DNA from 3 places in the Pantoea osteomyelitidis genome. Region 1 is predicted to be linked to each of the others. Evidence: predicted binding sites of a transcription regulator. Region 1 holds the regulator's gene; each other region holds the start of a gene.
What was found. The regulator LexA, encoded in region 1, represses DNA repair genes until DNA is damaged. The targets are predictions, from matches to a motif close to TNCTGTATGTACATACAGNA.

Region 1 (10,665 bases):
GTGCGCACCACGTCCGCATCGCCGGTATCGCTGATATAGCCTTCGTCGCGCAGCGTTAACACCAGCGTGGTGAACACCGCTTTATCAAAGAACTCCGGCGCGTTGATGCCGTGCAGCACCGACAGGCGTTGAGCCAGCGTGCGGCTCTCTTTTTCCAGCGTGCCGCGATTAATTGTGGGTTTGGCGCTAAGAATAGAGAAGGTGATGGCATAGCGCTGCAGGGTTTCGCGAATACCGGCAGCAAGCAGCTGCAGGGTGCGATAGCGCGCAGCCGTGAATTTCAGCATGCCATCCTGGCGAGTAAGCAGTCCCTGTCGCGCCAGCTCAGCGCTCAGCGCTTCAAGCAGCGCAGGCAGCTCCGTATTATCCCAGCGCAGAAAGAGTTCGCTTTTCAGCATCGGATAGATCAGGCTCACTTGACGCAGCAGTTCCGCGTCGCTGATTTCACGATGCTGCTGCACGATGGCGGCGATCAGCGACGGCATGACCAGCATATGATGAATATTGTTGCGATAGTAGGTCATCAGCACCGCCTGCTCGCGCGGCAGAATGATGATATCGCCAATATTATCCTGCTCGGTTTCAAACTTGTTCATGCTCATCGCATGGTCAAGCAGCGCCTGTGCGGAAAGATCCGGGACAGTCGCATCCGGCGAGTAAGGGACGTTACGCAGCAGCTGGGTGTAGCATTCCAGCTGTTCAACTAGCTGTTCACGGGTCAATGAGCGCTGACGTGACGCCAGCAAGGCGGTTACGCACAGGTTCATGGCATTGGCCGCGCCAGCTTCATTGATGCGCACCATCAGACGCTGGGCGATATCGTTAACGGTAGGCGTCAGCCAGCCCGGACGCTGCGGCTCAATCGGATCGATCGCGTCGCGCCATTCCGGTACCCGTTTGTTCAGATAGTTCACCAGCGGCAGCGGTTCGCCAAAGTTAACGTAGCCCTGGCCGAGATTACGCAGCTTGCGCAGGCCGCGCACCATCTGCATAAAGCCTTCTTTCTCTTTCGCCGCGCCGCGCAGCTCTTTGGCGTACGTGCCCACTTCCATCACATGCTCGTAGCCGATATAGATCGGCACCAACGTAATCGGGCGATTGCCGCCACGCAGCATCGCCTGCAGCGTCATCGCCAGCGTACCGGTCTTCGGGTCGAGCAGGCGACCGGTGCGCGAGCGTCCGCCCTCGACAAAATATTCCACCGAGTAGCCACGGCTGAACAGTTCGCCCAGATATTCACGAAACACGGTCGCGTAGAGCTTGTTGCCCTTAAAGGTACGGCGGATAAAGAAGGCGCCCAGGCGACGGAAAATCGGACCGGCGGGCCAGAAGTTAAGATTAATGCCGGCAGCGATATGCGGCGGCACCAGCCCCTGATGATAGAGCACATAGGAGAGCAGCAGATAATCCATATGGCTGCGGTGGCAGGGAACATACACGATCTCATGTCCATCCTGCGCCAGCTGGCGCACACGTTCTCCGCCGTTGACATTAATGCCCTGATAGAGACGGCTCCAGAGCCAGCCCATCACGCGATCGGTCACGCGGATCGCCTCATAGGAGAAGTCAGCCGCCACTTCTTCCATCATCTCAACGGCATTTTGCTGCGCCTTTTCATGAGAGATCTTTTTGCTGCGCGCTTCATCCTCCACCGCCTTTTCAATCGCCTTTGACTGCAACAGCTTATTGAAAAGATCCTGGCGCGCCGGCAGGCTCGGGCCAATCGCCGCCAGACGCTGGCGGGCGAAGTGAATACGCGCCACGCGCGCCAGCTTTTGAGCGATCGATTGGTCGGTGCCGTGTTCCGTCGCCATACGACGCAGGGAGACGGTAGGCGAGAAACGCACAAAGCTGTCGCGCCCGAGCCAGAGAATGGCGAAGAATTTTTGCAGGCCGTTCAGCATGCGCAAATGCGGCGTCGGCTCGCCCTGAACTTCGCGACCCGGCGCACGGCCAAACATCATCGAGACCGGCAGCATCTGCACGTCCAGCTGCGGGTTGCTGCGATGCAGATCGAGATACTCGTGAAAAATTTTCACCGATTCCAGATTCGGCACGAAATAGGGAAAAAGGCGCGGCCCGTCATGAATAAAAACATGACGCGGCAACAGTGCGCCGTCTATTTCCAGCGGCTCCAGCGGATCGGGCAGATGGTGCTTAATACATTGAGCACGCAGCGCCAGCAGATCGGCTTTGGAATCGTAGGGCAATACATACATAACAGGCCGGGTCGAATCCAGTCCGAGTTCGGAAACGGGATCGGCGGGAATGGCCTTACTTTTCACCAAAATAGAGAGTGGTAAATTGAGCAATTTGTAATAAAGTTTACGCCAACCTGACATAGACAACATGAAGCCTCTTGTTAGCAAAGCGCCGCAAGCATACCAGAAAGCGCAGCGAAGATCTGTGGGGGCGCCAAAAGCACACCGCTCCGACATTGACGTCAAACCATTCAAAGGGTTCCCATATTATGGCAAATAACGTTACCGGCTTGACGCGAATCATAAATGCCGCCGGTTATTCATGGAAGGGCCTGCGCGCCGCCTGGCAGCATGAGGCGGCATTTCGTCAGGAGGTTCTCGCAGCGATCGTGGCCATCGTTATCGCCTGCTGGATCGACGTAGACGTTATCTCCCGCGTGTTGATGATCGGCGCCGTGGTGCTGGTCGTCATCGTGGAGATTCTCAACAGCGCCATCGAAGCAGTGGTCGACCGTATCGGCCAGGAGCGTCATCCCCTTGCCGGTCAGGCGAAAGATATGGGTTCCGCCGCCGTGTTGCTGAGTATTTTACTGGCGCTTTTTGTCTGGATCACGCTGCTCTGGACGCATTTGCGATAGGCTTTCCGGAATTGGCTAAACCGCTGCTTTTTCCCTCTGTTTCGGTTTTCATTTCACCAATACCTGTATATACTCACAGCGACTGTATAAACAACCAGGGGGCGGGATGAAAGCATTAACCAGCAGGCAGCAGCAGGTCTATGACCTGATTCGCGACCATATTAACCAGACGGGCATGCCGCCGACACGCGCGGAAATCGCTTCGCAGCTGGGCTTTCGCTCACCTAACGCAGCTGAAGAGCATCTTAAAGCGCTGGCGCGTAAGGGCGTAATTGAGATTGTCTCAGGGGCTTCGCGCGGGATTCGTCTCCTGATGGAAGAAGAGCCGAGCGCAGGACTGCCGTTGATTGGCCGCGTCGCCGCCGGTGAGCCGCTGCTGGCGCAGGAGCACATCGAAGGTCACTATCACGTTGATCCTAACCTGTTTAAACCCAATGCGGATTTCCTGCTGCGCGTCAGCGGGATGTCGATGAAAGATATCGGCATTATGGATGGCGATCTGCTCGCGGTACATAAAACTCAGGATGTACGCAACGGGCAGGTAGTGGTTGCGCGCATTGATGATGAAGTCACGGTAAAACGCTGGAAAAAACAGGGATCGATCGTGCAGCTGTTGCCGGAAAACAATGAATTCCAGCCTATCGTGGTCGACACGCGTCAGCAGTCGTTGACGATTGAAGGCCTGGCGGTGGGTATCGTTCGCAACGGCGAATGGTTCTAAGCGCATTTTCTGTACCGATGCGGAATAACCCGCATTCCGCATCGGTCATCTGCTTTAACGCTGTCACGATAAAATAAACAGGCGCAAGCGGCCTGAGGCATGGATTTGCTGATGCGTTTTTTCTCTTCTACTGACAGAAATTTGTGGCGGCTGGCGCTGCCTATGATCCTTTCCAATATCACCGTTCCGCTGCTTGGTCTGGTAGATACTGCCGTTATTGGTCATCTCAATAGCCCGGTTTATCTCGGCGGCGTTGCGGTTGGCGCTACGGCGACCAGCTTCCTGTTTATGCTGCTGCTGTTCCTGCGTATGAGCACCACGGGCCTGACGGCACAGGCCTTTGGCGCTGGCGACAAGGCCGCCCTGGCGCGTGCCCTGATACAACCCCTGATAATCGCTTTAGCCGCCGGCCTGGTTTTCATTTTGCTGCGCGGTCCCCTGAGCGAGTTAGCCACCCGCATCGTTGGCGGCGACGGCCAGGTGCTGCAACAGGCTAAAATCTTCATTCATATTCGCTGGCTCAGCGCACCCGCCACGCTCGCGAATCTGGTGATTCTCGGCTGGCTGCTCGGTGTGCAGTATGCGCGCGCGCCGGTGCTGCTGCTGATTGTAGGTAACCTGGTCAATATCGTGCTGGATATCTGGCTGGTATTAGGTCTGCATCAGGGAGTGGCCGGCGCGGCGGCGGCCACGGCGCTCGCGGAATATGTCACCCTGGCGGTGGGGCTGCTGTTAGTCTGGCGCGTGCTGAAGCTGCGGGGAATTGATGGCGCGCTGCTGAAGCAGAGCTGGCGCGGCGATTTTAATCGCCTGCTGCGCCTGAATCGCGACATCATGCTGCGCTCTTTGCTGCTTCAGCTCTGCTTTGCTTCCCTGACGATTTTGGGCGCGCGTATCGGCCCGCAGGTCGTGGCGGTAAATGCCGTTTTGCTGATGTTCCTTACCTTTACCGCCTATGCGCTTGATGGTTTCGCCTATGCGGTAGAAGCTTTTTCCGGAGAGGCCTGGGGGGCGCAGGATGGCAGCCAGCTGCTTCGGGTCTGGCATGCCGCCTGTCGTCAGGCAGGTCTGGTTGCGCTGGTCTTCGCGCTGTTTTATGCCCTGAGCGGTGAATGGATCGTCTCGCTGTTGACCTCGCTCGACTCTCTGCGTGAAATGGCGGATCGCTTTCTGATCTGGCAGGTCATTATGCCGCTGGCGGGCGTCTGGTGTTATTTACTGGATGGCATGTTTATCGGCGCCACGCGCGGTCGTGAAATGCGTAATGGTATGGCGATTGCCGCGCTGGGTTATGGTTTAACGCTGTTCACGTTACCCTGGCTGGGTAATCACGGCTTATGGCTGGCCTTGATGGTTTTCCTGCTGCTGCGGGGCGTCACGCTCTGGGCTATCTGGCGCAGGCACTGGCGGCAAAATACCTGGTTCGCGCGGTAATATAGCTATCACTGATAAAGCCTCTGTAAGCTGGCGGGCAACAGGATTTTCAATTTGCCCGCTCCGTCACCTGTTACGGAAAAATCTGTAAATCTCCGCATACCTCTGAATGGCTACTATAATTATCTTACAAAGTCGCTGATTGGCAGTGCTTTATATTGCCTTTTCTTGTTGCAGAGGCAAAAGATAATTAACGAAGGACGACGTGGAGGCTGTTATGAACAGAGACGAAACGGGTGGTAACTGGAAGCAGTTCAAAGGAAAAGTGAAAGAAAAATGGGGCAAGCTGACCGATGATGATATGACCATCATTGAAGGTAAACGCGATCAGCTTGTCGGCAAAATTCAGGAGCGTTATGGGTATGCTAAGGATGAAGCGGAAAAAGAAGTTAGCAGCTGGGAAACCCAGAACAAAGATCATCGTTGGTAATGCTGCTTGCTGTTAACTACCTCGTACCTGCCCACTGGACATGATGTCCGAATGGCACAAGGATGTGCCCGTTATCCCTTCCTGCTACGTTTCTTGTTTTCAGCGTGATGATCGTGTTCGCAGTTTTCCGGATGCGTACAGGCTTCAACCTCAGCACAATTCTGACACAGCCCATGCGCCTCAATGACGCTATGACGTAAGACAAATCCTGCCTGCTGCGCCAGGTTTGCAATGCTGTTTTCTACTCCTCCGGCATGATTTTCATCTACTGCTGCACACCGATCGCAAATCAGCATGATCGAGGTATGCGGCGGCTCTTCAAAATGATGACAAATGACATAGCTGTTATTGGATTCCACGCGATGAATAAAGCCCTGCTCAAGCAAGAAATCGAGCGCGCGGTAAACGGTTGGGGGCTTGGCTTGCGGCTCGCTGACGCGCAGGCGATCCAGCAGATCGTAAGCGCTGATAGCGCCTGACAGCTCAGCCATCAGGCGCAACACCTCAGCGCGTTGTGATGTTAGCCGCACGCCGCGTTGCAGACAGAGCTTTTCTGCCTGGGACATGATTTGATCGGGAATCAGGGTCGTCATGTGCGTTCTCCGCTGTGCGTGAGATGTTATTTTATCACACAAATTTTTCTTGTGCTGGTGCCGTACGGATATAATAAAAATTATATAATTATTTGATTTTCAAGGATTAATTTATTAAGTCCACTGGCTGCGCTCGTACGTAGAAAATTCTGTCTAAAGTGCACCTGAAAGAGCGAAACGGCAACTTGTCTTATCTTGCTGATTTTGCGTTGCATCCCACCGTTTTACCGTTTATGGTTCACGCAGGCTTAAGTAATTTCTGGCGCTAATTCTGTTACTTGCGCCGTTTTGAACAATAACAATGCCGTTTGGTACAAAAAACGTCCAATCCTGCAAACAGCCATGCTGTTTACTTTGAATTCACAGCAATAACGCGCTGATTTTACCTTCATGATGTGATCAGCAATTTATTACCGTCGTTGATATTCCAAAGACTCATTCCTAAGGTGATGGCAGGCTCATGGTGAAAAATTTTCCTTTACGTCGTACGTTTAGTTATTCTTTTGTAATTAATACGCTCTTTCTCTCTTCTTCTGCGCTGGCTGCGGGTACCTGGTACGATGCCCGTAATGATGCGATGGGGGGAACCGGTGTCGCCTCTTCCACCTACGGCTCTGCGGTGCTGGCAAACCCGGCGCTGATGACCAAAGCGAAACCGGATGACACCGTCAGCATTATCTTTCCTTCAGCTGGCGTTCAGATTACCGATAAAGACAAATTAATCGACAAGGTAGACGACATCACCGATACCGTTGATCGCTACGAAGATGTTCTTGATAACCTTACCTTCTCTGATTATCTGCAGGGCGCTCCGCAATTACGCGCCGTTGCCGGTGATATGGCGGGGCGTCTGCGTGACTTACGCGGTAACGAAGCGCATGGCAATGCGGCAGTGGCGCTGGCGGTCACGGTTCCCAACGACGTGCTGCCCTTTGCCTTTGTTACCAAAGCCTACGGTACGGTAGAGGTGCGCGCCAACGTGGCTCAGGGCGATATTGATTATTTACAGAGCATTGCAGACGGGGCTTTACCCGCGCCAGGCGATCAAAATCTCCTGCGCTCTTCGGCCAATGGGCTGGCGGCGCTGGTGACTGATTACGGCATTGCGGTTGCTCATGAGTTCAATATTGCCGGGCATCCGGTTTCTGTTGGCGTCACGCCCAAACTTCAGAAAACCTGGCTCTATAACTACACCGCCAGCATCTACAACTATGACAAGAGCGATTTTAACGAAAGCCGCTATCGCAACACCAATACCGGTTTCAACCTTGATGCCGGTCTGGCGACCGATTTTGCGGAAAACTGGACCTTTGGCCTGACGGGACAAAACCTGATTTCACGCGATATCGATACCAAAGAGGTCAATGGCTATCGCGACACTTATCAGATCCGACCGCTGGTCACCACCGGCATCGCCTGGAATAAGGGTCCGTTTACCGCCACTGCCGACGTTGATCTGACCGAAACAAAACGCTTCAAATCGCAGGATGAGAGTCAATATGCGGCGATAGGGGGAGAATATCGGGTATTGGATTGGCTGCAGCTGCGCGCCGGTTATCGCGCCGATATGAAATCAACGGATGAAAATGTCTTCACCGCCGGTTTTGGCCTGTCGCCTTTCGGCAATCGGGTACATCTGGATCTCGCCGGCAGCGTAGGGGATGACAATACCTGGGGAGCAATGGCTCAGCTGGGCTTCAATTTTTAATTGTCCCTGTTCACAGCGAGAGGAAACTTTCCTTCGCTCTGATGTGAATCTTCTCACATAACGGCAACGGCATTGCGCCGCTGCCGTTTTCTTTTCCAGCCTGAAAATGTGATCGCCATCAGCGCAGCTGGGCCAGATTAAGCTGTTCCAGCAGCCAGTTTTTGAAGATATCTAACGCGTAGTGTTGATGTTGATGACGTGGAAAAACCAGATAGTGGCCGATGTAATGAATTTCTTGCGTTGTGGCAATCAGCGGGCACACCAGTTTGCCGCTCTGCAATTCGCGCTCCGCCAGCAGCTTAGATTCCAGCACGACTCCCAGACCATCCACGGCGGCGGCGATAGCCATAAAGCTGCGATCGAAACGCAGGCCGTAGTGGCGCGGCGGCGTCAGATGGTTGGCTTCAAACCAGCCTTTCCACTGATAAAGCTGAACGTCGCACTGGATGAGTGTCTGATGATAGAGATCTTCAGGCTGGCGGATCGTCTCAGCCAGTTCCGGGGTACAGAGCGGCGTAAGTTCTTCTACCGCCAGCGGAATCTTTTCATAAGGAGAAGGGCGTGGCTCGCCGTAAACAATATCGAGATCAAAATCCTCCTGCTCAAAACGAACATATTCCGTGCTGGCGGAGAGGCGCAAATCGATCTGCGGATGCTGTTTAACAAAGGCGCCCAGACGCGGCAGCAGCCACTGGTGGGCAAAGCTGGGTGCGGTATGCAGCCGTAGCGGGCGCGCTTCATCCGCCGTGACCAGGGCGAAACCGCGCTGCATTTCATCGAAGCCGCGCTGAATATGCTCCAGCAGTACCGCTCCCTCTTTGGTTAATTCAATCTCCCGCGTGCTGCGCTGGAACAGGCGCACCTTGAGCGTCTCCTCCAGCTTGCGGATGGCGTGGCTGATGGCGCTCGGCGAGAGGTCGAGTTCTTTCGCTGCGGCGGCAAAAGAACCGCCGCGCCCGGCAGCTTCAAAGGCGCGCAACAGGGTCAGCGGGGTTTTACGTAAAAAACTCATTAGTGAATCCTGTTCAATAGCTGTTGCACGCAATGCTTTTGTCGGCTGGTGCAAGCGCCGCGTAAGCTTGCTCTATCACTGCGGAGTGGTAGCGAAGCAATGGGCAGCAGCAGTCGGCAAGCGTATCTCCGGACGTAACAGATGAAATTCATGCGTGAATCTCCTCACGTTCGTTAACATGACATAACGGCAGCCCGCACGCCATCTCCGCTCAAGTTTGAACATGGACCTGACCAGGAAATCAGACGATGAGCACACTTGCAGAACCCGATATTCGCAGCGAAACCTCGCTGAATGCCTTAGCGCACCACGCTTACCGTATCCGTCGTTTTGCCCTGCAAATGGGCGAGGTTCAGGGGCAGGGCTATATTGGCCAGGCGCTGGGGCTGGCCGACGTGCTGGCCGTGGCCTGGTGCCATGCGCTGAACTATCGCCCCGAGGATCCGGAATGGGAAGGGCGCGATCGCTTCCTGCTTTCTCACGGCCACTACGCCATTGCGCTCTACGCGGCGCTGATAGAGGCGGGCGTTATTCCGGAAGCCGAGCTGGAAACCTATGGCTCGGACGACAGCCGTCTGCCGATGTCCGGCATGGCGACCTATACGCCAGGCATGGAGATTTCCGGCGGCTCGCTGGGCCAGGGAATGACCATCGCGGTGGGCATGGCGCTGGCGCTGCGCCATAAAGGCAATCCCGCTTTTGTTTATAACTCCATGTCAGATGGCGAACTCGACGAAGGGGCAACCTGGGAGGCGGCGCTGTCGGCGGCGCATCATCAGCTCGGCAATATCATCACGCTGGTCGATATCAATCGTCAGCAGGCCGATGGCCCTTCTCATCAGGTGATGGGTTTTGAGCCGCTCGCGGATAAGTGGCAGGCGTTTGGCTGGCACGTAGAGCGCGTCAACGGCAATGACCTTGCGGCGGTAAAAGCGGCCTTCGATCGAGCGCGTGCGCTGCCGGATGCGGTGCCGCGCGTGATTCTGCTGGACACCTTAATGGGGAAAGGGGTGCCGTTCCTCGAGGCGCGTGAAAAAAATCACTTCATTCGTGTGGATGCCGAGGAATGGCAGCAGGCGATCGCTATTCTCGACCAGGCAGAGGAGAACCGGGCATGACCACCGTGACCAGCACTAAAAAACCGCGTCTTACCACCTCGGCGATGATTGCTTCTATAGCAGCGGAAGGGCAAAAAACCGTGGCGGCGCCCTTTGGCCATGCGTTAGTGAAAGAGGCAGCAAAACGTCCGGAAATTGTCGGGATGACCGCCGATCTGTCGAAATATACCGACCTGCATATTTTTGCCCAGGCCTTTCCTGAGCGTCATTTTCAGATGGGGATGGCGGAACAGCTGCTGATGGGCGCCGCAGGCGGCATGGCGAAAGAGGGGCTGATGCCCTTTGCCACCACCTACGCGGTTTTCGCCACACGCCGCGCCTATGACTTTATCCATCAGGTGATCGCGGAAGAGAAGCTGAACGTCAAAATCTGCGCCGCGCTGCCGGGCTTAACCACAGGCTACGGTCCCAGCCATCAGGCGACGGAAGATATCGCGTTAATGCGCGGCATCCCCGGCCTCACCATTGTCGATCCCTGTGACGCGCTCGATACCGAACAGGCGGTGGCGGCGATCGCGGCACACCAGGGGCCGGTTTATATGCGGCTGCTGCGCGGCAAGGTGCCGCTGGTGCTGGATGAATACGATTATCAGTTTGAGCTGGGCAAAGCGAAGCTGCTGCGCGACGGGCGCGACGTGCTGTTGATCTCCAGCGGCATTATGACCATGCGCGCATTGGAAAGCGCGAAAGCGCTGGCGGCTGACAACGTAGATGTCGCGGTGCTGCATGTGCCCACCATCAAGCCGCTGGATGAGGCCACCCTTATCCAGCTTTGCAGTCGTCCCGGTCGGCTGGTGGTGGTGGCGGAAA
Region 2 (10,665 bases), on a different contig from region 1:
GGCAAACAGAATGGTCAGGCAGGGCCAGAGATAGTTAATCATCCCCAGCTCAAGGGACTGGCTGCGGCTGTTGGCAAAGCCTATCGCCAGCGCCAGGCTGATTTCATAGCCCACAAACAGCACGCCGCCGCCCCAGAGATAGACGGGCGGCAGCTCGCGCACGCGCGGCAGGCCGCGTGTCGCGCAGAGCAACAGCGCGGTGGTGCTGTAAACCAGGGCGGCGCCGCCGGTCGCGCCAAAGGCTTCGCTGATGCTGCGCAGCAAGCCGACGGTGGTACTCCAGAGCAGAATGGCGCTGAGGCCGATAAGCGTCGCGCGTAACAGGGTTGCAGGCATGAAAAGGCTTTAGGTGAGGAAAAGGAAAAATTCTCTCTCCCGCAGGAGAGAGAAACGCGGAACGGTTTATTTTTTCCAGAAGTCGTCAAATACTGTGACCGGCGGGCGACGCTTGTGCTCGGTTTTCAGATACCAGCCTTCAATGGTTTTCGCTGCGTCGGCGTCGATCTGCTTGCCTTCCAGATAGTCATCGATCATCTGGTAGGTCACGCCCAGCGCCACTTCATCCTGCAGGCCGGGACGATCGTCCTCGAGATCGGCAGTAGGATGTTTCAGATAGAGGTGCTCCGGACAGCCCAGCGCTTTCAGCAGCTGTTTTCCCTGACCTTTGTTCAGACGGAACAGCGGATTGATATCGGTACCGCCATCACCATATTTGGTAAAGAAGCCGGTGACCGCTTCCGCCGCATGGTCAGTGCCTACCACCGCGCCAGACGTCATACCGGCAATACTGTACTGCGCCTTCATGCGCTCGCGCGCTTTCTCGTTGCCGCGCACATAGTCGGTGAGCGTAATGCCCGCCTCCTGTAAGGCGCGCTCGCTGGCGAGCACCGCTTCTTTGATGTTCACCACCAGCGTGCGGTCGGGCTGAATAAAGTCGAGCGCATCCTGACAATCCTGCTCATCCGCCTGTACGCCGTAAGGCAAACGCACGGCGATAAAGGTGTAATCCTGATTGCCGCTCTCTTCACGCAGTTCGCGGATTGCGGTTTGCGAAAGCTTACCGGCCAGCGTCGAGTCCTGACCGCCGCTGATGCCCAGTACCAGGGTTTTCAGCGCCGGATTACTTTTCAGGTAGGATTTCAGAAAGTCAACGCTGGTGCGGATCTCTTCCTGTACGTCGATATTGGGTTTAACGCCAAGGGCTTCAATGATTTCCTGCTGCAGTGACATGAACCTCTCCTTAAATCAGTGGCCTGACGGCACGGTGCGAATCCTTTAAAGCTAACGCGCATCACGCGAAACAACAAGGTGGAGCCACTGTTGTTTCGCATTATATGATGCAAAATCAGGCGTTTTTTGGTTTTTTCGCCAGCAGCAGGAAGGTTGCAATCGCCAGCATAAAGCAGCCAAAGATGGTGGCGGTCATGCTCAGCACCGAGGTACCGCCGATGCCGGTCACCGGCACGCTGACGGCGCCCAGGGTAAACATGGTAACGCCAATCACCGCTGAGGCGCTACCGGCACGATGGCCCTGGCTCTGCATCGCCAGCGAAGAGGCGGTAGTGGCGATGACGCCGTTGCTGGCGATGGTAAAGAAAAGCGTGACCAGCACCAGCGGCAGCGGCGCGCCGCTGATGCCCGCCAGTAACAGACAGGTGGAGGCGCAAAAGGCCAGCGTCAGGCCGCCCTTCAGCACGCGGTATTCGCCCCAGAGCGGGCAAAGGCGGGCGCTGGTTTGCGAAGCGATAATCAGCCCGATGCCGTTAGCGGCAAAACAGAAGCTGAACGCCTGCGGCGACAGGCCGTAGATCTGTTGCAGCACAAACGGCGAGGCGCCGATATAGGCGAACATGCCGGACATCATAAAGCCCTGCGTCAGGCAGAAGCCCATAAAGGGGCGATGGCGGATCACCTGACCCAGTGCCGCCCAGGCGGAGAAGATCGATCCCTGACTGCGACGTTCCGGCGCCAGGGTTTCATGCAACTTCCAGCGCGCCAGGAAAATCAGCAGCATGGCGATGATCGCCAGCACCAGGAAAATGCCGCGCCAGTTCAGGAAGGTCATCAGCAGGCCCCCCAGCACCGGCGCGCCAATGGGCGCGAGACCGTTAACCAGCATCAGCAGGGCGAAAAAACGCGTCAGCTCGTGACCGGAATACATATCGCGCGCCACGGCGCGGGAGAGCACCGCGCCGCCTGCACCGGCGAGGCCTTCAAACAGACGCGCCAGCAGCAGCTGATGAATATCTTTCGCCAGCGCGCAGCCGATTGACGCGATACAAAGCAGCACCAGCGACAGCAGCATCGGACGAAGCCGGCCAAATTTGTCGCTCATCGGGCCGAACAGCAGCTGGCCGGCGCCCAGCCCCAACAGTCCCGCCGTCAGGCTGAGCTGTGCGGTAGCGGTTTCGGTATGCAGATCGCGCGCCAGTTCCGGCAGAGCGGGTAAATAAAGATCGATACAAAGCGGCCCGAGCGCGGCAAGCAGCCCGAGCGTGATGGCGTAAACCAGCCGGTTAGCATGTGCAGGTGTCATGTGTCCTCTTTCCTGACTAAATCGTGAATGAATCATTGCTGAAGGGTTTAAAGCGTGGCCGCTGACGCTTTCTGCGGCGTCAGTCGACGAAAGGCGGCATCGCCTTTGAACTGAGAGTTTTAACTGCGTTTATTCTCGCGGGCGATTATACGGAGGCGAACGATAGCTAACAGCTTTTTTTACCAAAAATTAACGCATCCGCGCAGCCGGCAATGGAGCCATAAACTTGATAAATCTGGATTTATGTTCCAGGCTTAGTTTCACACGGACAATACATGAGGAATAACAAGATGAATAAAGTGATGGGATGTGTTGCTGCTGCCTTGACCCTGGCTGCGCTGTCTGGTTGTACGGCTTATGATCGTGCGGAAAGTTATGTTTCTAAGCCGGTGGTAAAAGATGTGAAAAAAGGCATGACGCGTGAGCAGGTACGTCAGATTGCGGGCCAGCCTTCCACGGAAATTACCATGGTACACGCGCGCGGTACCTGCCAGACTTATGTACTGGGTGAGCGCGACGGTAAAATGCAGACCTACTTTGTCAGCTACAGCGATACCGGCCGCGTAATGAATTACGGCTTCCAGAGCTGTAAAGATTACGATACCGATCCGCAGGTAAATCAGTAATCCTCGTCAGAACAGTAAACGGCCAGTCGTAGCGACTGGCCGTTTTTATTTGCGCGCCCCTTACAGACCGTTAGGACGCGGCACTTCGGTATAATCGCCATCAATCTGGCGCTGATAGTAGTGACCATCCTGCACGTAATAACGCTTGCCGTTAAAATCCAGCACACGCATTTCGCGCGCGGGTTCTGCTGCGGGCGGCTCTACCACCACATAGTTGTCACCCTGGCGCTGATAGTAGTTGCCGTTCAGCATATAGTAGGTTAATCCCCCAATCAGCACCCCGACGGCTGCGTCAGGCAGAAAGCGCAGCGGCCCGCCGCCGCCGCCGCCCCAGTGACCGTGCGGGCCGGGACCCCAGCCGCCCGGATGAGCGAAAGCGATAGCTGGCGTAATCAGGGTTAACGCCAGCAGAGAGGCGATAACTTTTTTCATGGATTGTTCTCCTGCAGTGACTCTGAGCAGGATTCGCCTTTATCAGAAAAAACTCAAGCAGAATAACTGCGATTTTTCCGCCGTTTACCATGCTTAACGCTTTCTTAACGAAGCCGCCATGATAAGGGAAAATTGTGGAGAAGCGGGGCGCCTCGGCGCCCCGGTTTCAGGCTTAAGCGGGCACGCTTTGCGCCTTCTGGCTGCGGGACCAGATGCGATGCGCGGCGAGCGCGGTAATGAATTCGCTCATCAAAACCCCTTCCGCTTTTACATCATCCACCACGCCTTCTTCTTTCTCATCATCAGCAAGGCCAAACTGTGATTTGAAACGGCGCGCATCGCCGCTCAGTCCGATGACTTTCAGATGCTTATAGGCTTCCAGCAGGTAATAGCGCGCGTCGCCGTTAAGCAGCAGCGCGTCGATATTGCCGTCCGGTACGATCACCGCATCAACGGTGACCGAGGGCAGTCCGGTAAAGGTCGCATCAATCTGAATGTCAGAGCCGTCATCGGCGCGTACCTGACCCATATGGGCGGCGATCAGTTTACCATGCACCCCGTGGGCCTTGAGTTCCTGCAACACCGCCAGCACGTCAGCCGCCTTTACGCCATCGCTGATCAATAGCGCCACCTGGCGACCTTTGATATTGCCGCTCGGCACGGCATAGAGGCTCAGGCTGGGATCCTTTTTCAGCCCGTTGACATCTTTTGGCGGGGCGATATGCATCAGCTCATCGGGCAGCTCGATACCCAGGTTCTCCGCTACCGCATGGGCCAGCGAGACGTCAATATGCGCCAGATGATCAAGCACACGCTCGCGGATATAGGCGCGGCCTACTTTGCTCAGCTCGAAAGAGAAGGCAGCGATGATGTGCTGCTGCTCCACCGGCGTCTGGCTCAACCAGAACAGGCGCGGCTGCGAATAATATTCGCCAAACGACGGGCTACGATCGCGCACCTTGTGGCCTTCAATGCGCTCCTGGTAGCTTTCAAAGCCGCCACGATGGGGCGCGGGCGGCGTCTCACGCGGCCAGTTATCATTGATCGAATTGGGTTCGTAGTTGGCCGGGTTGGTATCGATCTCCATGCGATGCATGCCCTGGCGCTGAAAATTATGGTACGGGCAGACCGGACGGTTGATCGGGATTTCGTGGAAGTTTGGTCCGCCAAGACGGCTGATTTGGGTATCGGTGTAGGAGAAGAGGCGGCCCTGCAACAGCGGATCGTTGGTAAAGTCGAGACCGGGCACGATATGACCGGGGTGGAACGCGGACTGCTCGGTTTCGGCAAAGAAATTATCGGGATTGCGGTTCAGCACCATTTTGCCCACCAGCTCCACCGGCACCAGCTCTTCCGGGATCAGCTTAGTGGCATCCAACAGGTCGAAATCGAATTTGAACTCATCTTCTTCCGGGATCAGCTGTAGCCCCAGCTCATATTCCGGGTAATCGCCCGCCTCAATCGCTTCCCAGAGTTCGCGCCGATGGTAATCGCCGTCGCGCCCAATCAGTTTCTGTGACTCGTCCCAAATCAAAGAGGCTTTGCCCGCTACCGGCTTCCAGTGGAAGCGCACAAAGGTCGCTTTGCCGGCGGCGTTAATCAGACGGAAAGTATGAATGCCAAAGCCTTCCATGGTGCGATAGCTGCGCGGAATGCCGCGATCGGACATCGCCCAGATAACGTTATGCAAGGTTTCCGGCTGCAGCGAAACGTAATCCCAGAAGGTGTCGTGCGCCGTCGCGCCCTGCGGAATCTCATTGTGCGGTTCAGGTTTTACCGCATGAACAAAATCGGGGAATTTATGCGCGTCCTGAATAAAGAACACCGGCGTGTTGTTGCCGACCAGATCGAAAATGCCTTCTTCGGTGTAAAACTTGGTGGCGAAACCGCGAATATCGCGCACGGTATCGGCCGAGCCGGCGCCGCCCTGCACGGTGGAGAAGCGAACAAATACCGGGGTGATTTTTTGCGGATCGCGCAGGAAGTCCGCTTTGGTGATGTGGCTCATGTCACGATAGGGCTGAAAGTAACCGTGAGCGGCTGAGCCGCGCGCGTGCACGATGCGCTCAGGGATACGTTCATGGTCAAAGTGCGTGATCTTCTCACGCATGATGAAATCTTCCAGCAGCGTTGGCCCACGCGTACCGGCACGCAGCGAATTTTGGTCGTTGGCGATGCGCGTGCCCTGATTCGTGGTCAGCGGCGAATTTTCGTCACTGGTTTTGCGGTCGGCATCAAGCTGATCCAGCTTGGCATTACGGATATCGGGGGCTTTGATACTGCCGGGGGCGGTTGGCTGCTTGCCGGGGGCGCTGGGCTGCGGTTCAGGCTTATGCGAACCATCTTCCGGCGCCAGGGAATCGAGGCCGGGCTTCGCTGATTCTGGTCCCGTAGCCGGCGCCCTGTGGCTCAATTCCTTGTTATCGGTTTGTTTCGACATGGTGCGTTGCTCCCTTGTTCGGGTCGGGTTTTAGACTCCATTAACTATAGAACAGCGTCGCGCATACGCCCGATCAAAGCAGGGATAATGAGAAAATAGCCGGATAAAAACAACGGGATAAGTGAGGCGGCAGCGAGCAGATTCAGACGTAAAAAAGCAGGCATGTCACTGCCTGCTGGTGAGATTTAAACAGGCTTAACGGTGAGCCAGTTCGCTCTGCTCATTGTTTTCAAGCAGGCTTTTATCCGTCAGACCGAGCCAGCGGCTGGTCAGCGAGCCTGCCGTCATCGCACCGTTAACGTTTAGCGCGGTGCGGCCCATATCGATCAGGGGTTCGATGGAGATCAGCAGGGCGACCAGGGTCACTGGCAGTCCCATGGCTGGTAGCACAATCAGCGCGGCAAAGGTCGCGCCGCCGCCGACGCCCGCCACACCGGCGGAGCTCAGCGTGACGATACCCACCAGAGTAGCAATCCACAGCGGATCGAACGGATTAATGCCCAGGGTCGGCGCAACCATTACCGCCAGCATGGTGGGATAGAGTCCGGCACAGCCGTTTTGGCCGATAGTGGCACCAAAAGAGGCAGAGAAGCTGGCGATCGATTCCGGCACACCCAGGCGACGCGTCTGGGTTTCCACATTCAGCGGAATGCTCGCTGCGCTGGAGCGGCTGGTAAAGGCAAACGTGATCACCGGCCAGACCTTGCGGAAGAAACGCTGTGGGCTAATGCCATTGATCGCGAGCAGAAGAGCATGTACGCCAAACATGATCGCGAGACCAAGATAGGAGGCAACGACGAAGCTGCCCAGCTTGACGATATCTTGCAGGTTCGATCCGGCGACCACTTTGGTCATCAGCGCCAGCACGCCATAAGGGGTAAGCTTCATCACCAGGCGCACCAGCTTCATGACCCAGGATTGCAAGGTCTCGATCGCCAGCAGTACGCGCTGTCCTTTCTCGCGATCGTCCTTCAGCAGCTGCAATGCCGCCACGCCCAGGAAGGCGGCGAAAATCACCACGCTGATAATCGAGGTTGGATTTGCCCCGGTGAGATCGGCAAAAGGGTTTTTCGGCACAAAGGAGAGCAGCAGCTGCGGCACGGTGAGATCGGCCACTTTGCCCACGTAGTTGCTTTGAATCGCGTTCAGGCGAGCGGTTTCCTGCGCGCCTTGCACCAGACCTTCGGCGCTCAGGCCAAACAGGCCGGTAACAAACACGCCGACCAGCGCCGCAATGGCGGTGGTGAAAAGCAGTACGCCGATCGTCAGCACGCTGATTTTACCCAGCGACGCGGCGTTGTGCAGACGCGCCACCGCACTGAGAATCGAGGCGAAAACCAGCGGCATGACGATCATCTGCAGCAGCTGTACATAGCCGTTGCCAACAATATTGAACCAGCCAATCGACTCTTTCACTACGGCGCTCTCTGCGCCATAGATAAACTGCAGCGCCAGACCAAAAAGCACGCCCAGCACCAGGCCGGTTAACACTTTTTTCGACAGGCTCCATGTAGTACGGCCGCTGCGGGATAACAGCAGCAGCAGCGCAACGAAAGCAACAATATTAAGAATGAGGGGAAAATTCATTCTGTCTCTCCAGAGGGGTTATTCCACGTCAGGCTGCGGTGCAGATGACATGGGGTTTTTCAGCTCTTTCCGAGCGTGACGGAATGGCGGCATGTTAACAGCCGGAAAAGGGCAGGCTTATATCCAAATGGAATGGCTTATAACTTATGTTGCTGATTTGCTTGTTTAATGTCCGATTTGCGCGTTTACTAACCGACTGACGCCGTTTTGCAGCGAATCAAACAGCTGAGCAGGCCAGCCGTTTGCACCAAAAGGTAGCGCGCCCGCCGGAAACCACAGGGCAAAGCCTACCAGCGCCATACATAGCACGCGCTCAAGCTGGTTGCCTTTCTGTGTTCTCAACAGCGGCAGGCGAAAGCGCCAGCGGCACGGCCAGAGCAAAGGCACGCCAGCGGGCGTGAGCATATCGGCGGCGATATGGCTCAGATAGCCCAGGGTCATTCCCTGTAAAACATCGGCAGGCACCGGCCAGCTGGCGGGCACGTTAATCTGAAACAGCCACACCCCTGCCGCCACTGCCAGTAAACTGTGGGTGAAGCCGCGATGGCCGAAGGCGCGTGCAATGGGATGGGAGAGCCATTTCAGCCGCTGGCCCAGTACTGATTTAGGATGATCGATATCAGGCAGCAGACAGGTCAGCAGCGTGGCGGGGATGAGATGCCACCAGTCAGCGTCAGCCAGCACCGGGGTTAAGTCGGCGCGCTTGGCAAAGATAGCGCTGGCAATGGCGAATATTACGTGGCCTTCGGCCGTCATGATAAAACCTGGCTGCAAAAACTGTCGATGCATCCAGTATAGGGATTTATCCAGTAAATGAGAATATGTGACGCTGTAACGAAGAATTAATTTTTGTGGAGAAAAAATAACATCGGACGCCCGTGGGACGCCCGTGATACAGGTAGTTTAGCGCGCCAGCCAGCCGCCATCCACCGCCAGCGTGTAACCATTAACATAATCAGAGGCGGATGAGGCGAGAAAAACGATCGGACCCATCATATCATCAGGATTTCCCCAGCGGCCTGCCGGGATACGTGCAAGGATCTCTTCGCTGCGCGACTCATCGTTACGTAACTGCTCGGTATTGTTGGTTGCCATGTAGCCCGGCGCAATGGCGTTAACATTAATGCCATATTTTGCCCACTCGTTGGCCATCAGGCGCGTCAGGCCCATTACCGCGCTCTTCGAGGCGGTATAAGAGGGAACGCGGATCCCGCCCTGGAAGGAGAGCATTGAGGCGATATTGATGATTTTGCCGCCGTTGCCCTGGCCAATAAACTGACGCGCCACCTGCTGAGAAAGAAAGAACAGAGTTTTGCTGTTGATATTCATCACATCATCCCAGTCCTGCTCGCTGAAGTTCAACGCATCTTCGCGGCGGATGATGCCGGCATTGTTGACCAGAATGTCGATTTGCCCGGCAGCGACTACCGCCTGCTCCACAATGCGCGCCGCCTGCGCGGAATCGGTCAGATCGGCCTGAATGGCATAAAAACGACGACCCAGCGCCTCGACGCGCTGCGCGGTTTCATCGGGATCGGCGCGGTTGACGCCGATGATGTCGCAACCCGCCTGCGCCAGACCGATCGCCATGCCCTGGCCCAGTCCCGTATTGCAGCCGGTCACCAGAGCGACTTTTCCTTCCAGATTAAATGCGTTCAGTATCATACCCTCTCCTCAGACTCAGCGTAATTCGCTGACCTTGACGTGATCCATGTCATCGAAAACCTGATTCTCGCCTGCCATGCCCCAGATAAAGGTATAGCGTTTGGTGCCGACGCCAGCGTGAATCGACCAGCTGGGGGAGATGACCGCCTGTTCGTTGTGCACCAGCAGATGGCGCGTCTCTTGCGGCTCGCCCATCATATGAAACACCGCGGTTTCCTCATCCATATCGAAATAGAAATAGACCTCCATGCGGCGTTCATGGGTATGGCAGGGCATGGTATTCCACAGGCTGCCTGGCTCCAGTTTCGTCAGCCCCATGGTGAGCTGGCAGGTGGGCAGTACGTCCGGCACGATAAATTTATTAATGGTGCGACGATTGGAGGTCGCCGGGTCGCCAAGAGTGGCAGGCGACGCCTCCTCCAGGGTGATTTTTTTATCAGGATAAGTGGTATGGGCTGGCGCGCTGTTGTAGTAAAACTTTGCCGGCTGTTCGGGGTTGGCGCTGCGAAACAGCACTGTCTGCGCCCCTTTGCCCACATACAGCGCCTCTTCATGACCGATTTCCCAGATTTTGCCATCCACATCGATCAGGCCAGGACCGCCGATGTTAATCACGCCCAGTTCCCGGCGCTCGAGGAAATAGCTGACGCCAAGCTGTTGGCCCACTTCGCTGCCGATGGAGACGCTTTGCTGCACCGGCATCACGCCGCCGATGATGATGCGGTCGATATGGCTGTAGGTCAGGGTGTAACTGTCAGCCTCAAAGATTTTTTCGATCAGGAATTCACGACGCAGGGCGGCGGTATCCAGTTGTCTGGCGTGTTCGCTATGAATGCTTTGACGGACGTCCATCTCAGACCTCTCTTGCAGAATGGGGAACAAATCACCCCTTGTCGGGTGCGTTGAGGCATCTTAGGCAGGACGGGACGTGAATTCAATAAAAATGAAACAGTGTTTTATTTGTTTTGCTGGCGCGATCAAACTTGTGGTCGGCAGGCAGGAAAACCCCGCTGCAGGCAGCGGGTCGGGGATCAGAGGCCGAGATGGGCAGCGGTAAGCTGTGCGAGCGAATCCAGCTTCACCTCCGCCAGCGCCCAGCGCGCGTCGTCACGGTATTCGGCGGCGGGCACCACGATGGAGCGCATGCGCGCCGCTTTGGTGGCGATCATACCGTTGAAAGAGTCTTCCAGCGTGACGCAGTTGAGCGGGTCAATATCCAGCTTTGCCGCCGCATCGAGATAAACCTGCGGGTGCGGCTTGCTGTATGGCAAAGCTTCGGCGGAGGCGAGGGCGGAAAAATAGCGGCGCAGATTAAACATCTCCAGCACGCGCTCCAGCATATGCAGCGGCGAGGCGGAGGCCAGCGCAATCTTCAGACC
Region 3 (10,665 bases), on a different contig from region 1:
TGATAATGTCTGATACAAATCTGCGCCTTTCTAACCGCAACGGCCTTAATCTGACTATACTTTTCTCTGAAATAAGACGTTAAAAACCTTTGGATGATATTTGGCACAGGAATCAGTGAAATGAAGATCGTCTGTTTGGGTTGGGGATCGCTGATTTGGGAACCGAAAGCGCTGCCTGTCGCAGAAGAGTGGCATAACGATGGTCCAAAGTTGCAGGTGGAATTTTCACGCATCGGCGATGGCGGGGAGCTTTCCACGGCCATCTGCCTGAATGCGCCTGAAGTGCCGGTTTACTGGACCCGGCTCGCGACCAACACGTTAGGAGAGGCCTGCGAAGCCCTGCGTCAGCGCGAGCAGATCCCGGATTATCGCCAGGATGGTATTGGCGTCCTGCTGGTTTCAGCCGCGCCGGTGGGCAAACTGGCGGAATGGGCAAAAGGCAGAGAGATCGACGCCATTATCTGGACCGCGCTACCGCCGCGTGTGGATCATATCGAAGGACGCATTCCCTCGATTGAAGAGGCGTTGGCCTACCTTGACGGGCTGCGTGGAGAAACGCGCGAACATGCTCGTCATTACATTGAGCAGACTCCGGAGCAGATCGATACTCCTTACCGGCGCGTTATCGCTCAAACGCTGGGCTGGCACAGGTAAGCGTGACGTGGTCTATAGCATTCCCGCAGCCCATCAAGCTTTTACGAAACAGCGATGTTAGCCACTTTTCACCCCATAGCGGGATTTTTTACAATCGGGTGCAAAGATAAAACAGAATTGTAATATTCCTGCAGGAAGTGAGTTAACAGACGATGCAAGGACAATGACCACAAAAGAGCAGCAGACAAAATTACGTAAGGCCACGGCGAATGATGTGGCGAAGCAGGCAGGCGTTTCTAAATGGACGGTATCGCGCGCCTTTATTCCGGGCGCATCGATTTCCGGACGCGCACGCGAAAAGGTGCTGGCCGCCGCGCAAAGCCTGGGATACCGGCCTAACCTGCTGGCACGTAGCCTGTCGCAGAAGCGCACGCATATCATTGGCGTAGTGATTGATGAGCTGAAAAATCCCCATTCGGCAATGATGCTGGATGAAGTGACGCAGCAGTTACAGGCACGCGGCAAGATGGCGCTGCTGCTGAATATCACGGCGGGCGATAACTACAAAGCGGTGCTGGCAATGGCCGATCAGCTGCAGGTAGATGGCATTCTTTTTCTCGGCACGTTACTAAGTGATGAACTGATCGCCGTCGCGCAGGATCTCCATCATATCCCGCTGGTACAGGTGTGCCGTAATTCCAGTGATACGGATATTGATGTAGTTAACGTTGATGGTTATCAGGCGGGCAAAACCATCGCCGCGTTGCTGCTGGAACAGGGATTTCAACGCTTCGGTTATATGAAAGGCCCGGATACCCCATCGAACCACCTGTTGCGCAGCGAGGGTTTTCAGGACGGCCTGATGGCGCAGCAGATCCCGCTGACGCTGCAACTCACGGCTGGCAGCTATGACCGTCAGGCGGGTTACCGAACAATGGCGCGCTATCTCGCCAATAGTGCGCCGCAAGCGCGTGTTGAGGCGATATTTTGTGAAAATGACATTCTGGCTATCGGCGCGCTGGAGGCGTTGCGGGAAGCGCACGTGAGCGGGATAGGAATAGTGGGTTTCGATGATATTGATGAAGCCAGCGCTCCCGCCTGGCAGCTGACCAGCTATAGCCAACGTATCGACAGGCTGATTACCGAGGCGTTGAACCGCCTCATTGAAGGAAAAGCCAGCGACGCTGGCGCATGGTCTCAGGGGGAACTACGCATCAGGCGCTCTCACCTGAAAAGATAATAGTGTTGCAAGGAGGAAAGATGAAGTTGTCATTACATGGCGTATCAGTCTGGCACAGCAATGTCGTTACGCAGTTGCGCATTGCCCACGAAACAGGATTTGACGGCGTTGAGCTGCTGCCGGAACATCTGTTTCGCTACCTCGACAATGGCGGCAGCTTTGCGGCGCTTCGGCAGCTGATGGAGAAATATCAGGTTAAGATCACCTGTATCAACGCGCTGAAACCCATTGGCCGCCATGAAGCTGCTGAGCGAGCCGCACTGATGCAGGAAGCGGAAAAAATCTGCCATGCAGCGGTTGAGTTGGGTTGCCCGGTCGTGCAAATCATGGCGCTGACTGAACTCGATCACCTCAGTGAAGAGGCGCGTAATCGCATTCTGCTGGAGAACATCTGCGCCATTGCCGATATTGGCAAACCGTTGGGCCTCAAGTTCCAGATTGAGGTAGTTGCCTTTACCGCTTTTAACTCTTTACAGCAGGCGTTGGACCTTATCCGCCAGAGTGGTAAAGATAACGTCGGCGTGGTGATTGACTTCTGGCATCTGCACGCGAGCGGCAGAACGCAACCGGAAGAGGTTGCTGCGATGGATAAGCGTTTGATTTATGGCGTGCATTTTTGCGACGGACGAGCCGCGCATCCCGGCGAAGCCTGGGACGAGCAGGTACAGCGCAACTATGCGCCAGGCGAAGGCGACGTGGATATCCCGGCCTGGGTCAAAGCGGTAAAAGCTACCGGCTATGATGGCGTCTGGTCGCCTGAGTTGCTTAGCCCACGTAACTGGGAGCACGATCTCCGGGATACTGCGCGCGACAGTTACGAAAGTATGAAAAGCGAAATTATGGCATAAAGCCGCCATCGCACGCGATAAAGTAATGTCCTCAGACCCGTTGCCTACGGCAACGGGTCTGAGGACACAAACTTGCCTTGCGCATCAATGATCCGTTCGCCTTGAGATCTTTCCCCACCGCCGCAATTTTATTGCCGCGTATCATGCTTCCCCCGTTATGAAGCGGCGCTTTGCAGTTGCTGAATCGCCCACAGCGCCAACGCATGATCTTCTGACGAAGGCAGACCACTGACGCTTGCCGCGCCAATGATACAGCCTGATTCATTCAGCAGCGGGAAAGCGCCGCCGTGGTCGCAATATTCCGCCTGATTAATCCAGGGCTGCGCCGCCATCCGCTCACCCTTTTGTTGATTAATCACTTCAAGGTAGAGAGAGGAGTGGCTACAGCGCAAAACGCTGTTGCGTTTGCGCTTTATCCATTCAAGGTTTTCTGCACTGGAACCGGGCAGCGCCGCGATAAAAAGCACTTGTCCGAAAGCATAAACCTCAAGAGCAACCGGCGCGCTGAGCGCCATAGCACGAGTATGCATATGCAGACCCAGCTGCCAGGCTTGTCGGAAATCAAAATGGGCGAGGCGGCTATCCGCTTCTTGCTGTAATAGCAGGTCAGCGGAAAGGGGAGAGGGCATGACAGGCTCCTTAAATGAAATTAATTTTTCATTTAAGATAGTAGTAAAATAAATATTACGCTCAGGCTTTTATCCTGTCTGGCCGGGAAAGAAATCTGATAATAAGCGTAACCGTTTTGCCCGAGCTGAAGCAGAAGCAAAAAGAAATGGCGAAGAGTACTATAAAAAAAATCCCGGAGTGATATACTGTATATAATTACAGTATAGGAGGTGAATGATGGCTGTTGAAACAAAATTTGTTGTCGTCAGAAAAGGTGAAGAGAAAATGACATTTGCCAGCAAGAAAGAGGCGGACGCCTACGACAAAATGCTCGACATGGCAGAAGCGTTCACCGACTGGCTGTTACAAAGCGAGCTGCAGATGGATGAAGTTCAGGCGGAAAACTTCGGTCTCTATCTGGCTGAGCAGAAAGATGCCGTGCAGCATATTCTGCGTACCAGCAAACTGCCTGACGCAAGCAGCGAACAGCCTGCGCTGGAGAATGCCGATAAGGCAGAGTCTGAAGAGACGAGCAGCGGCAAAAAAATCAGAGCGGTGAAAGCAGCCTGATCGCCTTGTGATCTGAATCGTGACGAGACGCCGTAAGCGGGAAACTGCTTACGGCGTTTTCTTATCTGCCCTGTTTAACATTATCTTTGCCGGGCGAGCGGATTACGGCGCGTAATGAGCAATCAGCTGTGCAGCGATCTCCGTCAGGTTTTTGCCGATAAAGGTCGGCTGTGGCCCCACCGGCAGCACGGCATTGTTTGGACGCAGAATCAAAGCCGCATCCCAGCCCGCCGCTCTGGCGCCAACGATATCCCAGCTGTGACAGGCGATCAGGCAGAAGCCCTGCGGGTTATCGTCAACCTGTGACTCTACGTCGCGGTAGGTTTTCAGCGCCGGTTTGAACGCTTTCGAGCGATCGTCAACGCTGAGCGCCTTTTCGAAAACGTGCACGATACCGGCATTTTCCAGCTGAGCATTTTGCGTTGCTGAAGCATTATTGGTCAGGGTAAACATTCGGAATCCCTGCTGCTGTAAGCAGGTCAACGCTTCGCTTACTTCCGGGTGCAGCGGCAGCGATTTCATTAAACGCTGAAGCCGCTCAATATCTGCCTCCGTCACCGGCACGTCAGCGATATCAGCCTGCATTTTCAGCGTGGCGGCTCCCAGCTCGCCAAACGGCAGATAGTGATCGATCAGAGATAGCGACTGAGAATAGAGAATCGTCTGTGCAAACCATTCCCGCATCGCCTGGGGCGAACCCAATGTTTCGGCAAAAAAGGGCGTTAACGCCTCGATATCCAGTAGGGTTTCGTTAACGTCAAAAACTAAGGCGGGAAGCGTTTTCATCAAGAGCTCCTGAAAGCAAGGGGTTTACAGCTATTGATTTTAGAGCAAACCGGCAGGGCTGGCGTTTTTGTCGGAAACGGGAGGCGCATCCGGGCGTACAGGCAGGAATCTGCCATGCTATGCGAAATCTTATCGGAGAGAGACGATGTATGACGATATGGTGTTAATCGCCGGAGCAGGTCCGACCGGGATCTGGTTAACACCACTGATAAAGCCTTTAGCCTGATTAGCGCTAAAAACAGCGTCGCGGGCGTGTTCCGCACGCGCTTATTTCCTGTTTTCGCCGGTACCCTTTATCACTCTTCTACGTTGCAACAGGGATTGTTTCGCATCATGTCGCAAATCCGCCTGAACTACCGGCGCTCGCCGCTCTGTGAGGGCAAGGCAGGGGAAATTTGTGGCGGGGACCGGCTGCCGTGGATAAAAATTCAGAATGGGAATAATTACGATTCTTTGAAACAGATGCGCTGGCAGTTGCATCTTTACGGCGAAGCCACGCCCGAATTATACCGCTGGTGCGCTGAAGCTAATCTTCCACTTTCCATTTTCAGCTGGACAGCCAGTCATCGTCAGCAGTATCAGCAAGATAATGACCGGTGCCAGGAGGCCGCACAGGTTCACGATATTGTGATTTGAGGTCTGCCAGCACAGCATCCAGCGCCCGAAGATTTCCATGGATATCTGCAATTATCGCAAGCTTCATGCTACTTTTTTAAGCTATTCGTGGGAAGTGGCGCAACAATTTTGACAACAGAAATTTGCAGCGGCGCAGTGATGGGTGCAGGTAGTGTGGTTACAACGCCTGTGCTGGTGAAAGGAGTGTATGCAGGGAATCCCGCCAGGCTTTTGAGAAGGCTTTAAGCATTATCTTTACAAACGCCTGTCTACACGCATGTTCAACTTATGCCATCAACATCTGCTTATCGCTCGTAGCAGTCGTCAAACATCTCGCGAACATGATAACTTAGCCACTCTATCATAATGCGCATAATATGCATTATGTTAAATAATAATGCGAGAACGCCCCGCCGGGATTGAGCGGAATAATACCTGCCAGATAGTTTTAACAGGTAGTTATTCTACTGACCAATAATCGAAACTACCCGATATGTATTTCTCTCTGCCTCGTTACGTTTTCACCATTCTGAATAAATTTCGCATTATTCGATAAATTCTTTTTCGGTTCCCTGTCAAAAAAATGCTAAGTTGTGCGCCCTCAGGCGTCAGTAGCGCCTGATATCCGCGTACTTTCTAAACAATTTTAAAAATAACAGGTTAACACAACGTGAATAAAGCACTGCCATTAGCGGTATTTGCAGCTCTTTCTGCAAATTCTGCCTTCGCCAGTTCCGGGCTGGAAAACAATGGATTTATTGAGGACAGTCATCTTAATGTCCTGCTCCGCAATGCGTATATCGACCGTGACTATAAAGCGGATGGCGTGCGCGATCGTGATGAGTGGGGACAAGCCGTTATCGCTACCTATACTTCCGGCTTTACCCAAGGCCCGGTAGGATTTGGCGTGGACGCAATTGGCCAGTACGCTGTGCGTCTGGATGGCGGCCGTGGACGCAGTGGCGCGGGCGGTATCGACTTTTTTGCTCAGGATAATGATGGACGTGCCCGGTCCGATTTAGCCAAATTTGGCGCAACGGCAAAAATGCGTTTTTCCAATACCGTTCTGAGTTACGGCACGCAGCGTCCTGTCCTGCCAATTCTTTACGCTGATGATTCACGTCTGCTGAATGAAACCTTTACCGGTTTTATGTTGGATTCAAAAGAGATCGACGGACTTGATGTCAGCGCCGGTTATTTTACCGCTGAGCAGCAGAAAAGTGACGACAGCCATGACACCGGACTAAACAGTCTGAGTTTCGCTGGCGCCAGCTATCAGTTTAACGATCGGTTCAGTGGCGCTTTTTACGCGTCAAACGTCCAGGACGTATTAAACAAACAATATCTGGGAATGAAATACCAGCAGCCCGTTGCAGGCGATCAAACCTTCGCGCTGGACTTTAATGGTTATAACTCCCGCCTCGATCAGGAATACGCTGAAAGTCAGGCCACCGGCCGCAGCAACACCATCTGGAGCCTTGCCGCCAGCTACGTGTGGGATATCCACACCTTTAAGCTCGCTTATCAGCAGAGCAGCGGCAGTACGGGTTACCATTATGGCGGCTACCGCAATCAGGGCGGTATTGGCGACGGCGGCAACACCATCTGGCTGGCGAACTCCTACTGGTCAGACTTTAACGGTGAAGATGAGCGCTCCTGGCAGCTGGCTTATTCCGTCGATCTCGGCGGCGTAATGCTTCCCGGCCTGAGCTATGACGTCGCTTATGTGCGTGGCGATAACATCAAAACCTCAGCCACCAGCAATGGTCATGAACATGAATTCTTTAACCAGATTCAGTACAAAGTTCAGGATGGCCTGGCCAAAGATTTAAGACTGAAACTGCGTTATTCCGTTCTGCGCGTCTCTTCGGATGCGGCTGATTACAATGTCGGTGGTAATGAAATCCGCGTCTACGTTGAATATCCTTTCGGTCTTTTTTAAAAAGATTATTGATTCACGTTCGGCAGTAAATAGAAATCTCTGATGTAAACCGTGGCGGATGCGTCCGCCACGGTTTAATACCCCCACTCTGCCATTGCGATTTTTCCCCTGCTAAAAACAGTTGCGCCGTTTAGTTTCTGCCAGGCCATCCGGCTTAAAGTGATCTCCATCACTGTTTTGTAAACGGTAAAACCGTGAGATAGAGGTTACGCATAACAAAACAGGGCAGAATTGAGATGAACGACCTTTTTAACTTGCATAACAAACGGATATTAGTGACCGGCGCCGCTCAGGGCATCGGTTTTATTATGGCTCGCGGTCTGGCGCAACAGGGTGCAGAGATCATCATCAACGGCACCAACGCAGAGCGGGCAGAAAAGGCCGCGATACAATTACGCGACGAGGGTTTCAAAGCCCATATTTCCCTGTTTGATGTCGCAAATGCCGGCACGGTGGAGCAGGCAATCGAGGATATTGAAAATAACATCGGCCCGATTGATGTGTTATTCAACAACGCAGGCATTCAGCGCCGACATCCCTTTGTCGAATTTCCGCTTAATGAATGGAACGACATTATCGCCACCAACCAGACCGGCGTCTTTATCGTTTCGCAATGCGTGGCGAGAAAAATGATCGCGCGCAGGCAGGGTAAAATCGTCAATATCTGTTCAATGCAGAGTGAATTAGGCCGGGATACCATTACACCTTATGCTGCCGCAAAAGGCGCCGTGAAAATGTTAACGCGCGGCATGTGCGTAGAGCTGGCGCGCCATAATATTCAGGTTAACGGCATCGCGCCCGGCTATTTCCGCACGCCGATGACGCAGGCGCTAGTGGACAACAAAGAATTTTCCGACTGGTTATGCAAACGCACGCCAGCCGCGCGCTGGGGCAATCCTGAAGAGTTGGTGGGCGCAGCGGTATTCCTGTCGTCGAAAGCCTCTGATTTCGTTAACGGCCACCTGCTGTTCGTTGATGGCGGCATGCTGGCGGCTGTATAACAGGCAATAACGTCGTGCGATGGGCATATCGGGCAGCATACCGGTTATTCGCGTAGATGGTGGATTGATTGGTTCCGTTTAAGTATTAACCTGCTAACGGAGAGCTGTGTAATTCAGCTCTCCGCGTCAGGGAAAACGGCGCGACCCGCTATCACCTTATCAAATCCGATGAGAGCAGCCTGCGCCGCTGTGATTCTGTTACTGGCTGAGAGTTTGCTGTAGCGCAGCCACTGACGACGCGATACCTGCTTCCACCGACATGGTTAAATCCTCCATCTCAAGCGATACCCAATCGTTGTAGCCCATCATGCGTACCACAGAGAAAAATTCTTTCCACCATTGCAGATCCTGACCGCAGCCCACTGCCACATAGTTCCAGGCCCGATGCGCCGTATCCTCCACCGGTCGGGTCTCCAGGCGTCCGTTGATCTCCACCAGCCCGCGCTCCAGCCGCACATCTTTACCATGCACATGGTGGATAGCCGGACCAAGCGCACGCGCAGCGGCGATGGGATCCGCCCCCATCCAGATAAGATGACTGGGGTCGAGGTTCAGGCCGACCATTGGCCCGACGGCTTCACGCAGACGGAACAGGGTATCGGGATTCCACACCAGCATTGAGCTGAAGTTCTCCAGCGCAAATTTTTCCACGCCGCACGCCTGAGCGCGATGAACAAGCTGTTGCCAGTAAGGAATGGCAACATCGTTCCACTGATAGTCGAGACAGTTTTTCAGCGAGGGAGGCCAGCTGACGGTATAGGTAATCCAGTTTGGAATGGTGTCCCCCGGGCTGGCTGGCGGAAGGCCGCTCATCATGACGATCTTCTTCACCCCAAGCAGGCCGGCAAGCTGCAAGGTTTTATCAGTATCGCGCTTGTGACGCTGCCCCAGCTCACCGGGATCGAGGGGATTGCCGGAGACGTTCAATGCCGCAATCTCCATCCCACGACTCTCCAGCGCCTGTAACAGCCCCTGCCGTTTCGCTGCGCTGCCCAGCAGCTCATCAGTTTGCAGATGGGGAGCGGAAGACCAGCCGCCGGTGGTCATTTCCACGCCGCGCACGCCCAGTTCGAGCAATTTATCCAGCATTGCTTCAAATGGCAGGTTTCCCAGGCTGTCGGTACAGAAGGAAAGTTTCATGCGCTTCTCCTTATTCGTAGGTCACCCAAGTCGCGCCGTTGTCGGCGGAACGGACACAGTTTTCAATCCAGCGCACACCCTCAAGCCCGGCGTTGATATCAGGATAAATCAAGGTTTCCAGCGTTTGCCGATCGCCTCGCTGACTGGCGCTGATGGCAATGGCGAATTTCAGGTAGATATTGGCCCAGGATTCCGCCAGTCCCTCGGTATGCAGCGCTCCCAGCCTTTCATCCGCCAGCGCGCTTTCATCAAGGTACGGCATACCATGATGAAGGATCTGGTTGGGCTGCCCCTGCACTTCATATTTCAATTCACCGGGATTGTAATCGCTCCATTCCAGACTGGCCCTGGAACCAATGACGCGAATGCTCTGGCTGTCCATCGAACCGGCATTAATGGATGAGGCCCACATGCGGCCCACGGCCCCGCCCTGATAATGCATCAGCACCATGGCGTTATCTTCCAGCGGCGCGCGGGACGGGATAAAGCTCTGCCTGTCGCAAAGCAGCGTTTTGATCGGCAAATCGGGCAATACCAGCTGCGAGATATAAAAGGTGTGGGTAGCGATATCGCCTAAAACAAAAGAAGGTCCGGCGATTTTCGGATCAACACGCCACTTTTGCGCCTCACTGAATTTGTCAGCGCTTTCGTTCGCGCTGAAGCCGTGGGTGTACTGCAGTTCAACCATGCGCACTTCGCCGATATCGCCTTTTGCGATCATGGCGCGCATTTGCATCAGCAAAGGATGACCGGAAAAACCGTAGGTCACGCCGACGATCAATCCTTTCTGCTCCGCCAGCGCTTTGATTTCCCGCGCTTCGGCTGTGGTGAAAAACAGCGGCTTTTCACAGATCACATGAATTCCCGCCGTGAGGGCTGCGCGGGTGATTTCATAATGGGTGCCATTAGGAGTTGCGACGGTGACCACCTCGACGCCGTCCTCCCTTTTCGCCTCCTCCTCCAGCAGCTGCTGATAGTTGTCATAGCAGCGCGCCGGCGCCAGACCCAGGTTAACGCCAAACTGCCGTCCCCGAACCGCATCAATATCAAATGCGCTGGCGACCAGCTGAAAAGCTGTGTTATCACGCAGCGCGCCTGAGCGGTGTTTATAACCGACCTGACTGAGGCTGCCGCCGCCAATTATTGCCCAGCGTAAGGGCCGTGGAATTTTTCTTTCACCATTTAACATATTCACTCCTTGTAAGGGTTGCGTTTGCACCCGAGTGCAAAAAAGTGGACAGCGTTTTCAGAACATAAGATGCTTTAGCCAGCAAACAGCAATTTGCAACCGGGTGCAAAAAAGGAAATAAAAAAACCGTT

Region 2: ABU178_RS09250 (metal-dependent hydrolase) is a predicted target of LexA. The motif match lies at 8,397-8,416, and genes of this name have one in related genera.
Region 3: ABU178_RS18050 (YebG family protein) is a predicted target of LexA. The motif match lies at 3,496-3,515, and genes of this name have one in related genera.

The regions. Positions count from the first base shown of each region.
Region 1 is NZ_JBGFSN010000003.1:30,377-41,041, forward strand. It holds gene plsB (glycerol-3-phosphate 1-O-acyltransferase PlsB) at 1-2,342, opposite strand, end outside; gene ABU178_RS02400 (diacylglycerol kinase) at 2,471-2,839, shown strand; gene lexA (transcriptional repressor LexA) at 2,946-3,560, shown strand; gene dinF (MATE family efflux transporter DinF) at 3,672-4,994, shown strand; gene ABU178_RS02415 (CsbD family protein) at 5,212-5,424, shown strand; gene zur (zinc uptake transcriptional repressor Zur) at 5,496-6,017, opposite strand; gene ABU178_RS02425 (conjugal transfer protein TraF) at 6,478-7,725, shown strand; gene ABU178_RS02430 (LysR substrate-binding domain-containing protein) at 7,844-8,737, opposite strand; gene ABU178_RS02435 (transketolase) at 8,986-9,855, shown strand; gene ABU178_RS02440 (transketolase family protein) at 9,852-10,665, shown strand, end outside.
Region 2 is NZ_JBGFSN010000004.1:874,452-885,116, forward strand. It holds gene yddG (aromatic amino acid DMT transporter YddG) at 1-336, opposite strand, end outside; gene nadE (ammonia-dependent NAD(+) synthetase) at 403-1,230, opposite strand; gene ABU178_RS09225 (multidrug effflux MFS transporter) at 1,346-2,536, opposite strand; gene osmE (osmotically-inducible lipoprotein OsmE) at 2,827-3,162, shown strand; gene ABU178_RS09235 (DUF6515 family protein) at 3,223-3,594, opposite strand; gene katE (catalase HPII) at 3,767-6,034, opposite strand; gene ABU178_RS09245 (L-cystine transporter) at 6,230-7,621, opposite strand; gene ABU178_RS09250 (metal-dependent hydrolase) at 7,787-8,377, opposite strand; gene kduD (2-dehydro-3-deoxy-D-gluconate 5-dehydrogenase KduD) at 8,525-9,286, opposite strand; gene kduI (5-dehydro-4-deoxy-D-glucuronate isomerase) at 9,302-10,138, opposite strand; gene hxpB (hexitol phosphatase HxpB) at 10,318-10,665, opposite strand, start outside.
Region 3 is NZ_JBGFSN010000010.1:54,697-65,361, reverse strand. It holds gene ABU178_RS18070 (hypothetical protein) at 121-654, shown strand; gene ABU178_RS18065 (LacI family DNA-binding transcriptional regulator) at 818-1,834, shown strand; gene ABU178_RS18060 (sugar phosphate isomerase/epimerase family protein) at 1,855-2,682, shown strand; gene ABU178_RS18055 (heme-degrading domain-containing protein) at 2,838-3,311, opposite strand; gene ABU178_RS18050 (YebG family protein) at 3,529-3,861, shown strand; gene ABU178_RS18045 (haloacid dehalogenase type II) at 3,964-4,647, opposite strand; gene ABU178_RS18040 (hypothetical protein) at 4,981-5,283, shown strand; partial or broken gene ABU178_RS18035 (N-acetyltransferase) at 5,371-5,508, shown strand; gene ABU178_RS18030 (OprD family outer membrane porin) at 5,933-7,204, shown strand; gene idnO (gluconate 5-dehydrogenase) at 7,441-8,205, shown strand; gene ABU178_RS18020 (sugar phosphate isomerase/epimerase family protein) at 8,404-9,345, opposite strand; gene ABU178_RS18015 (Gfo/Idh/MocA family protein) at 9,356-10,534, opposite strand.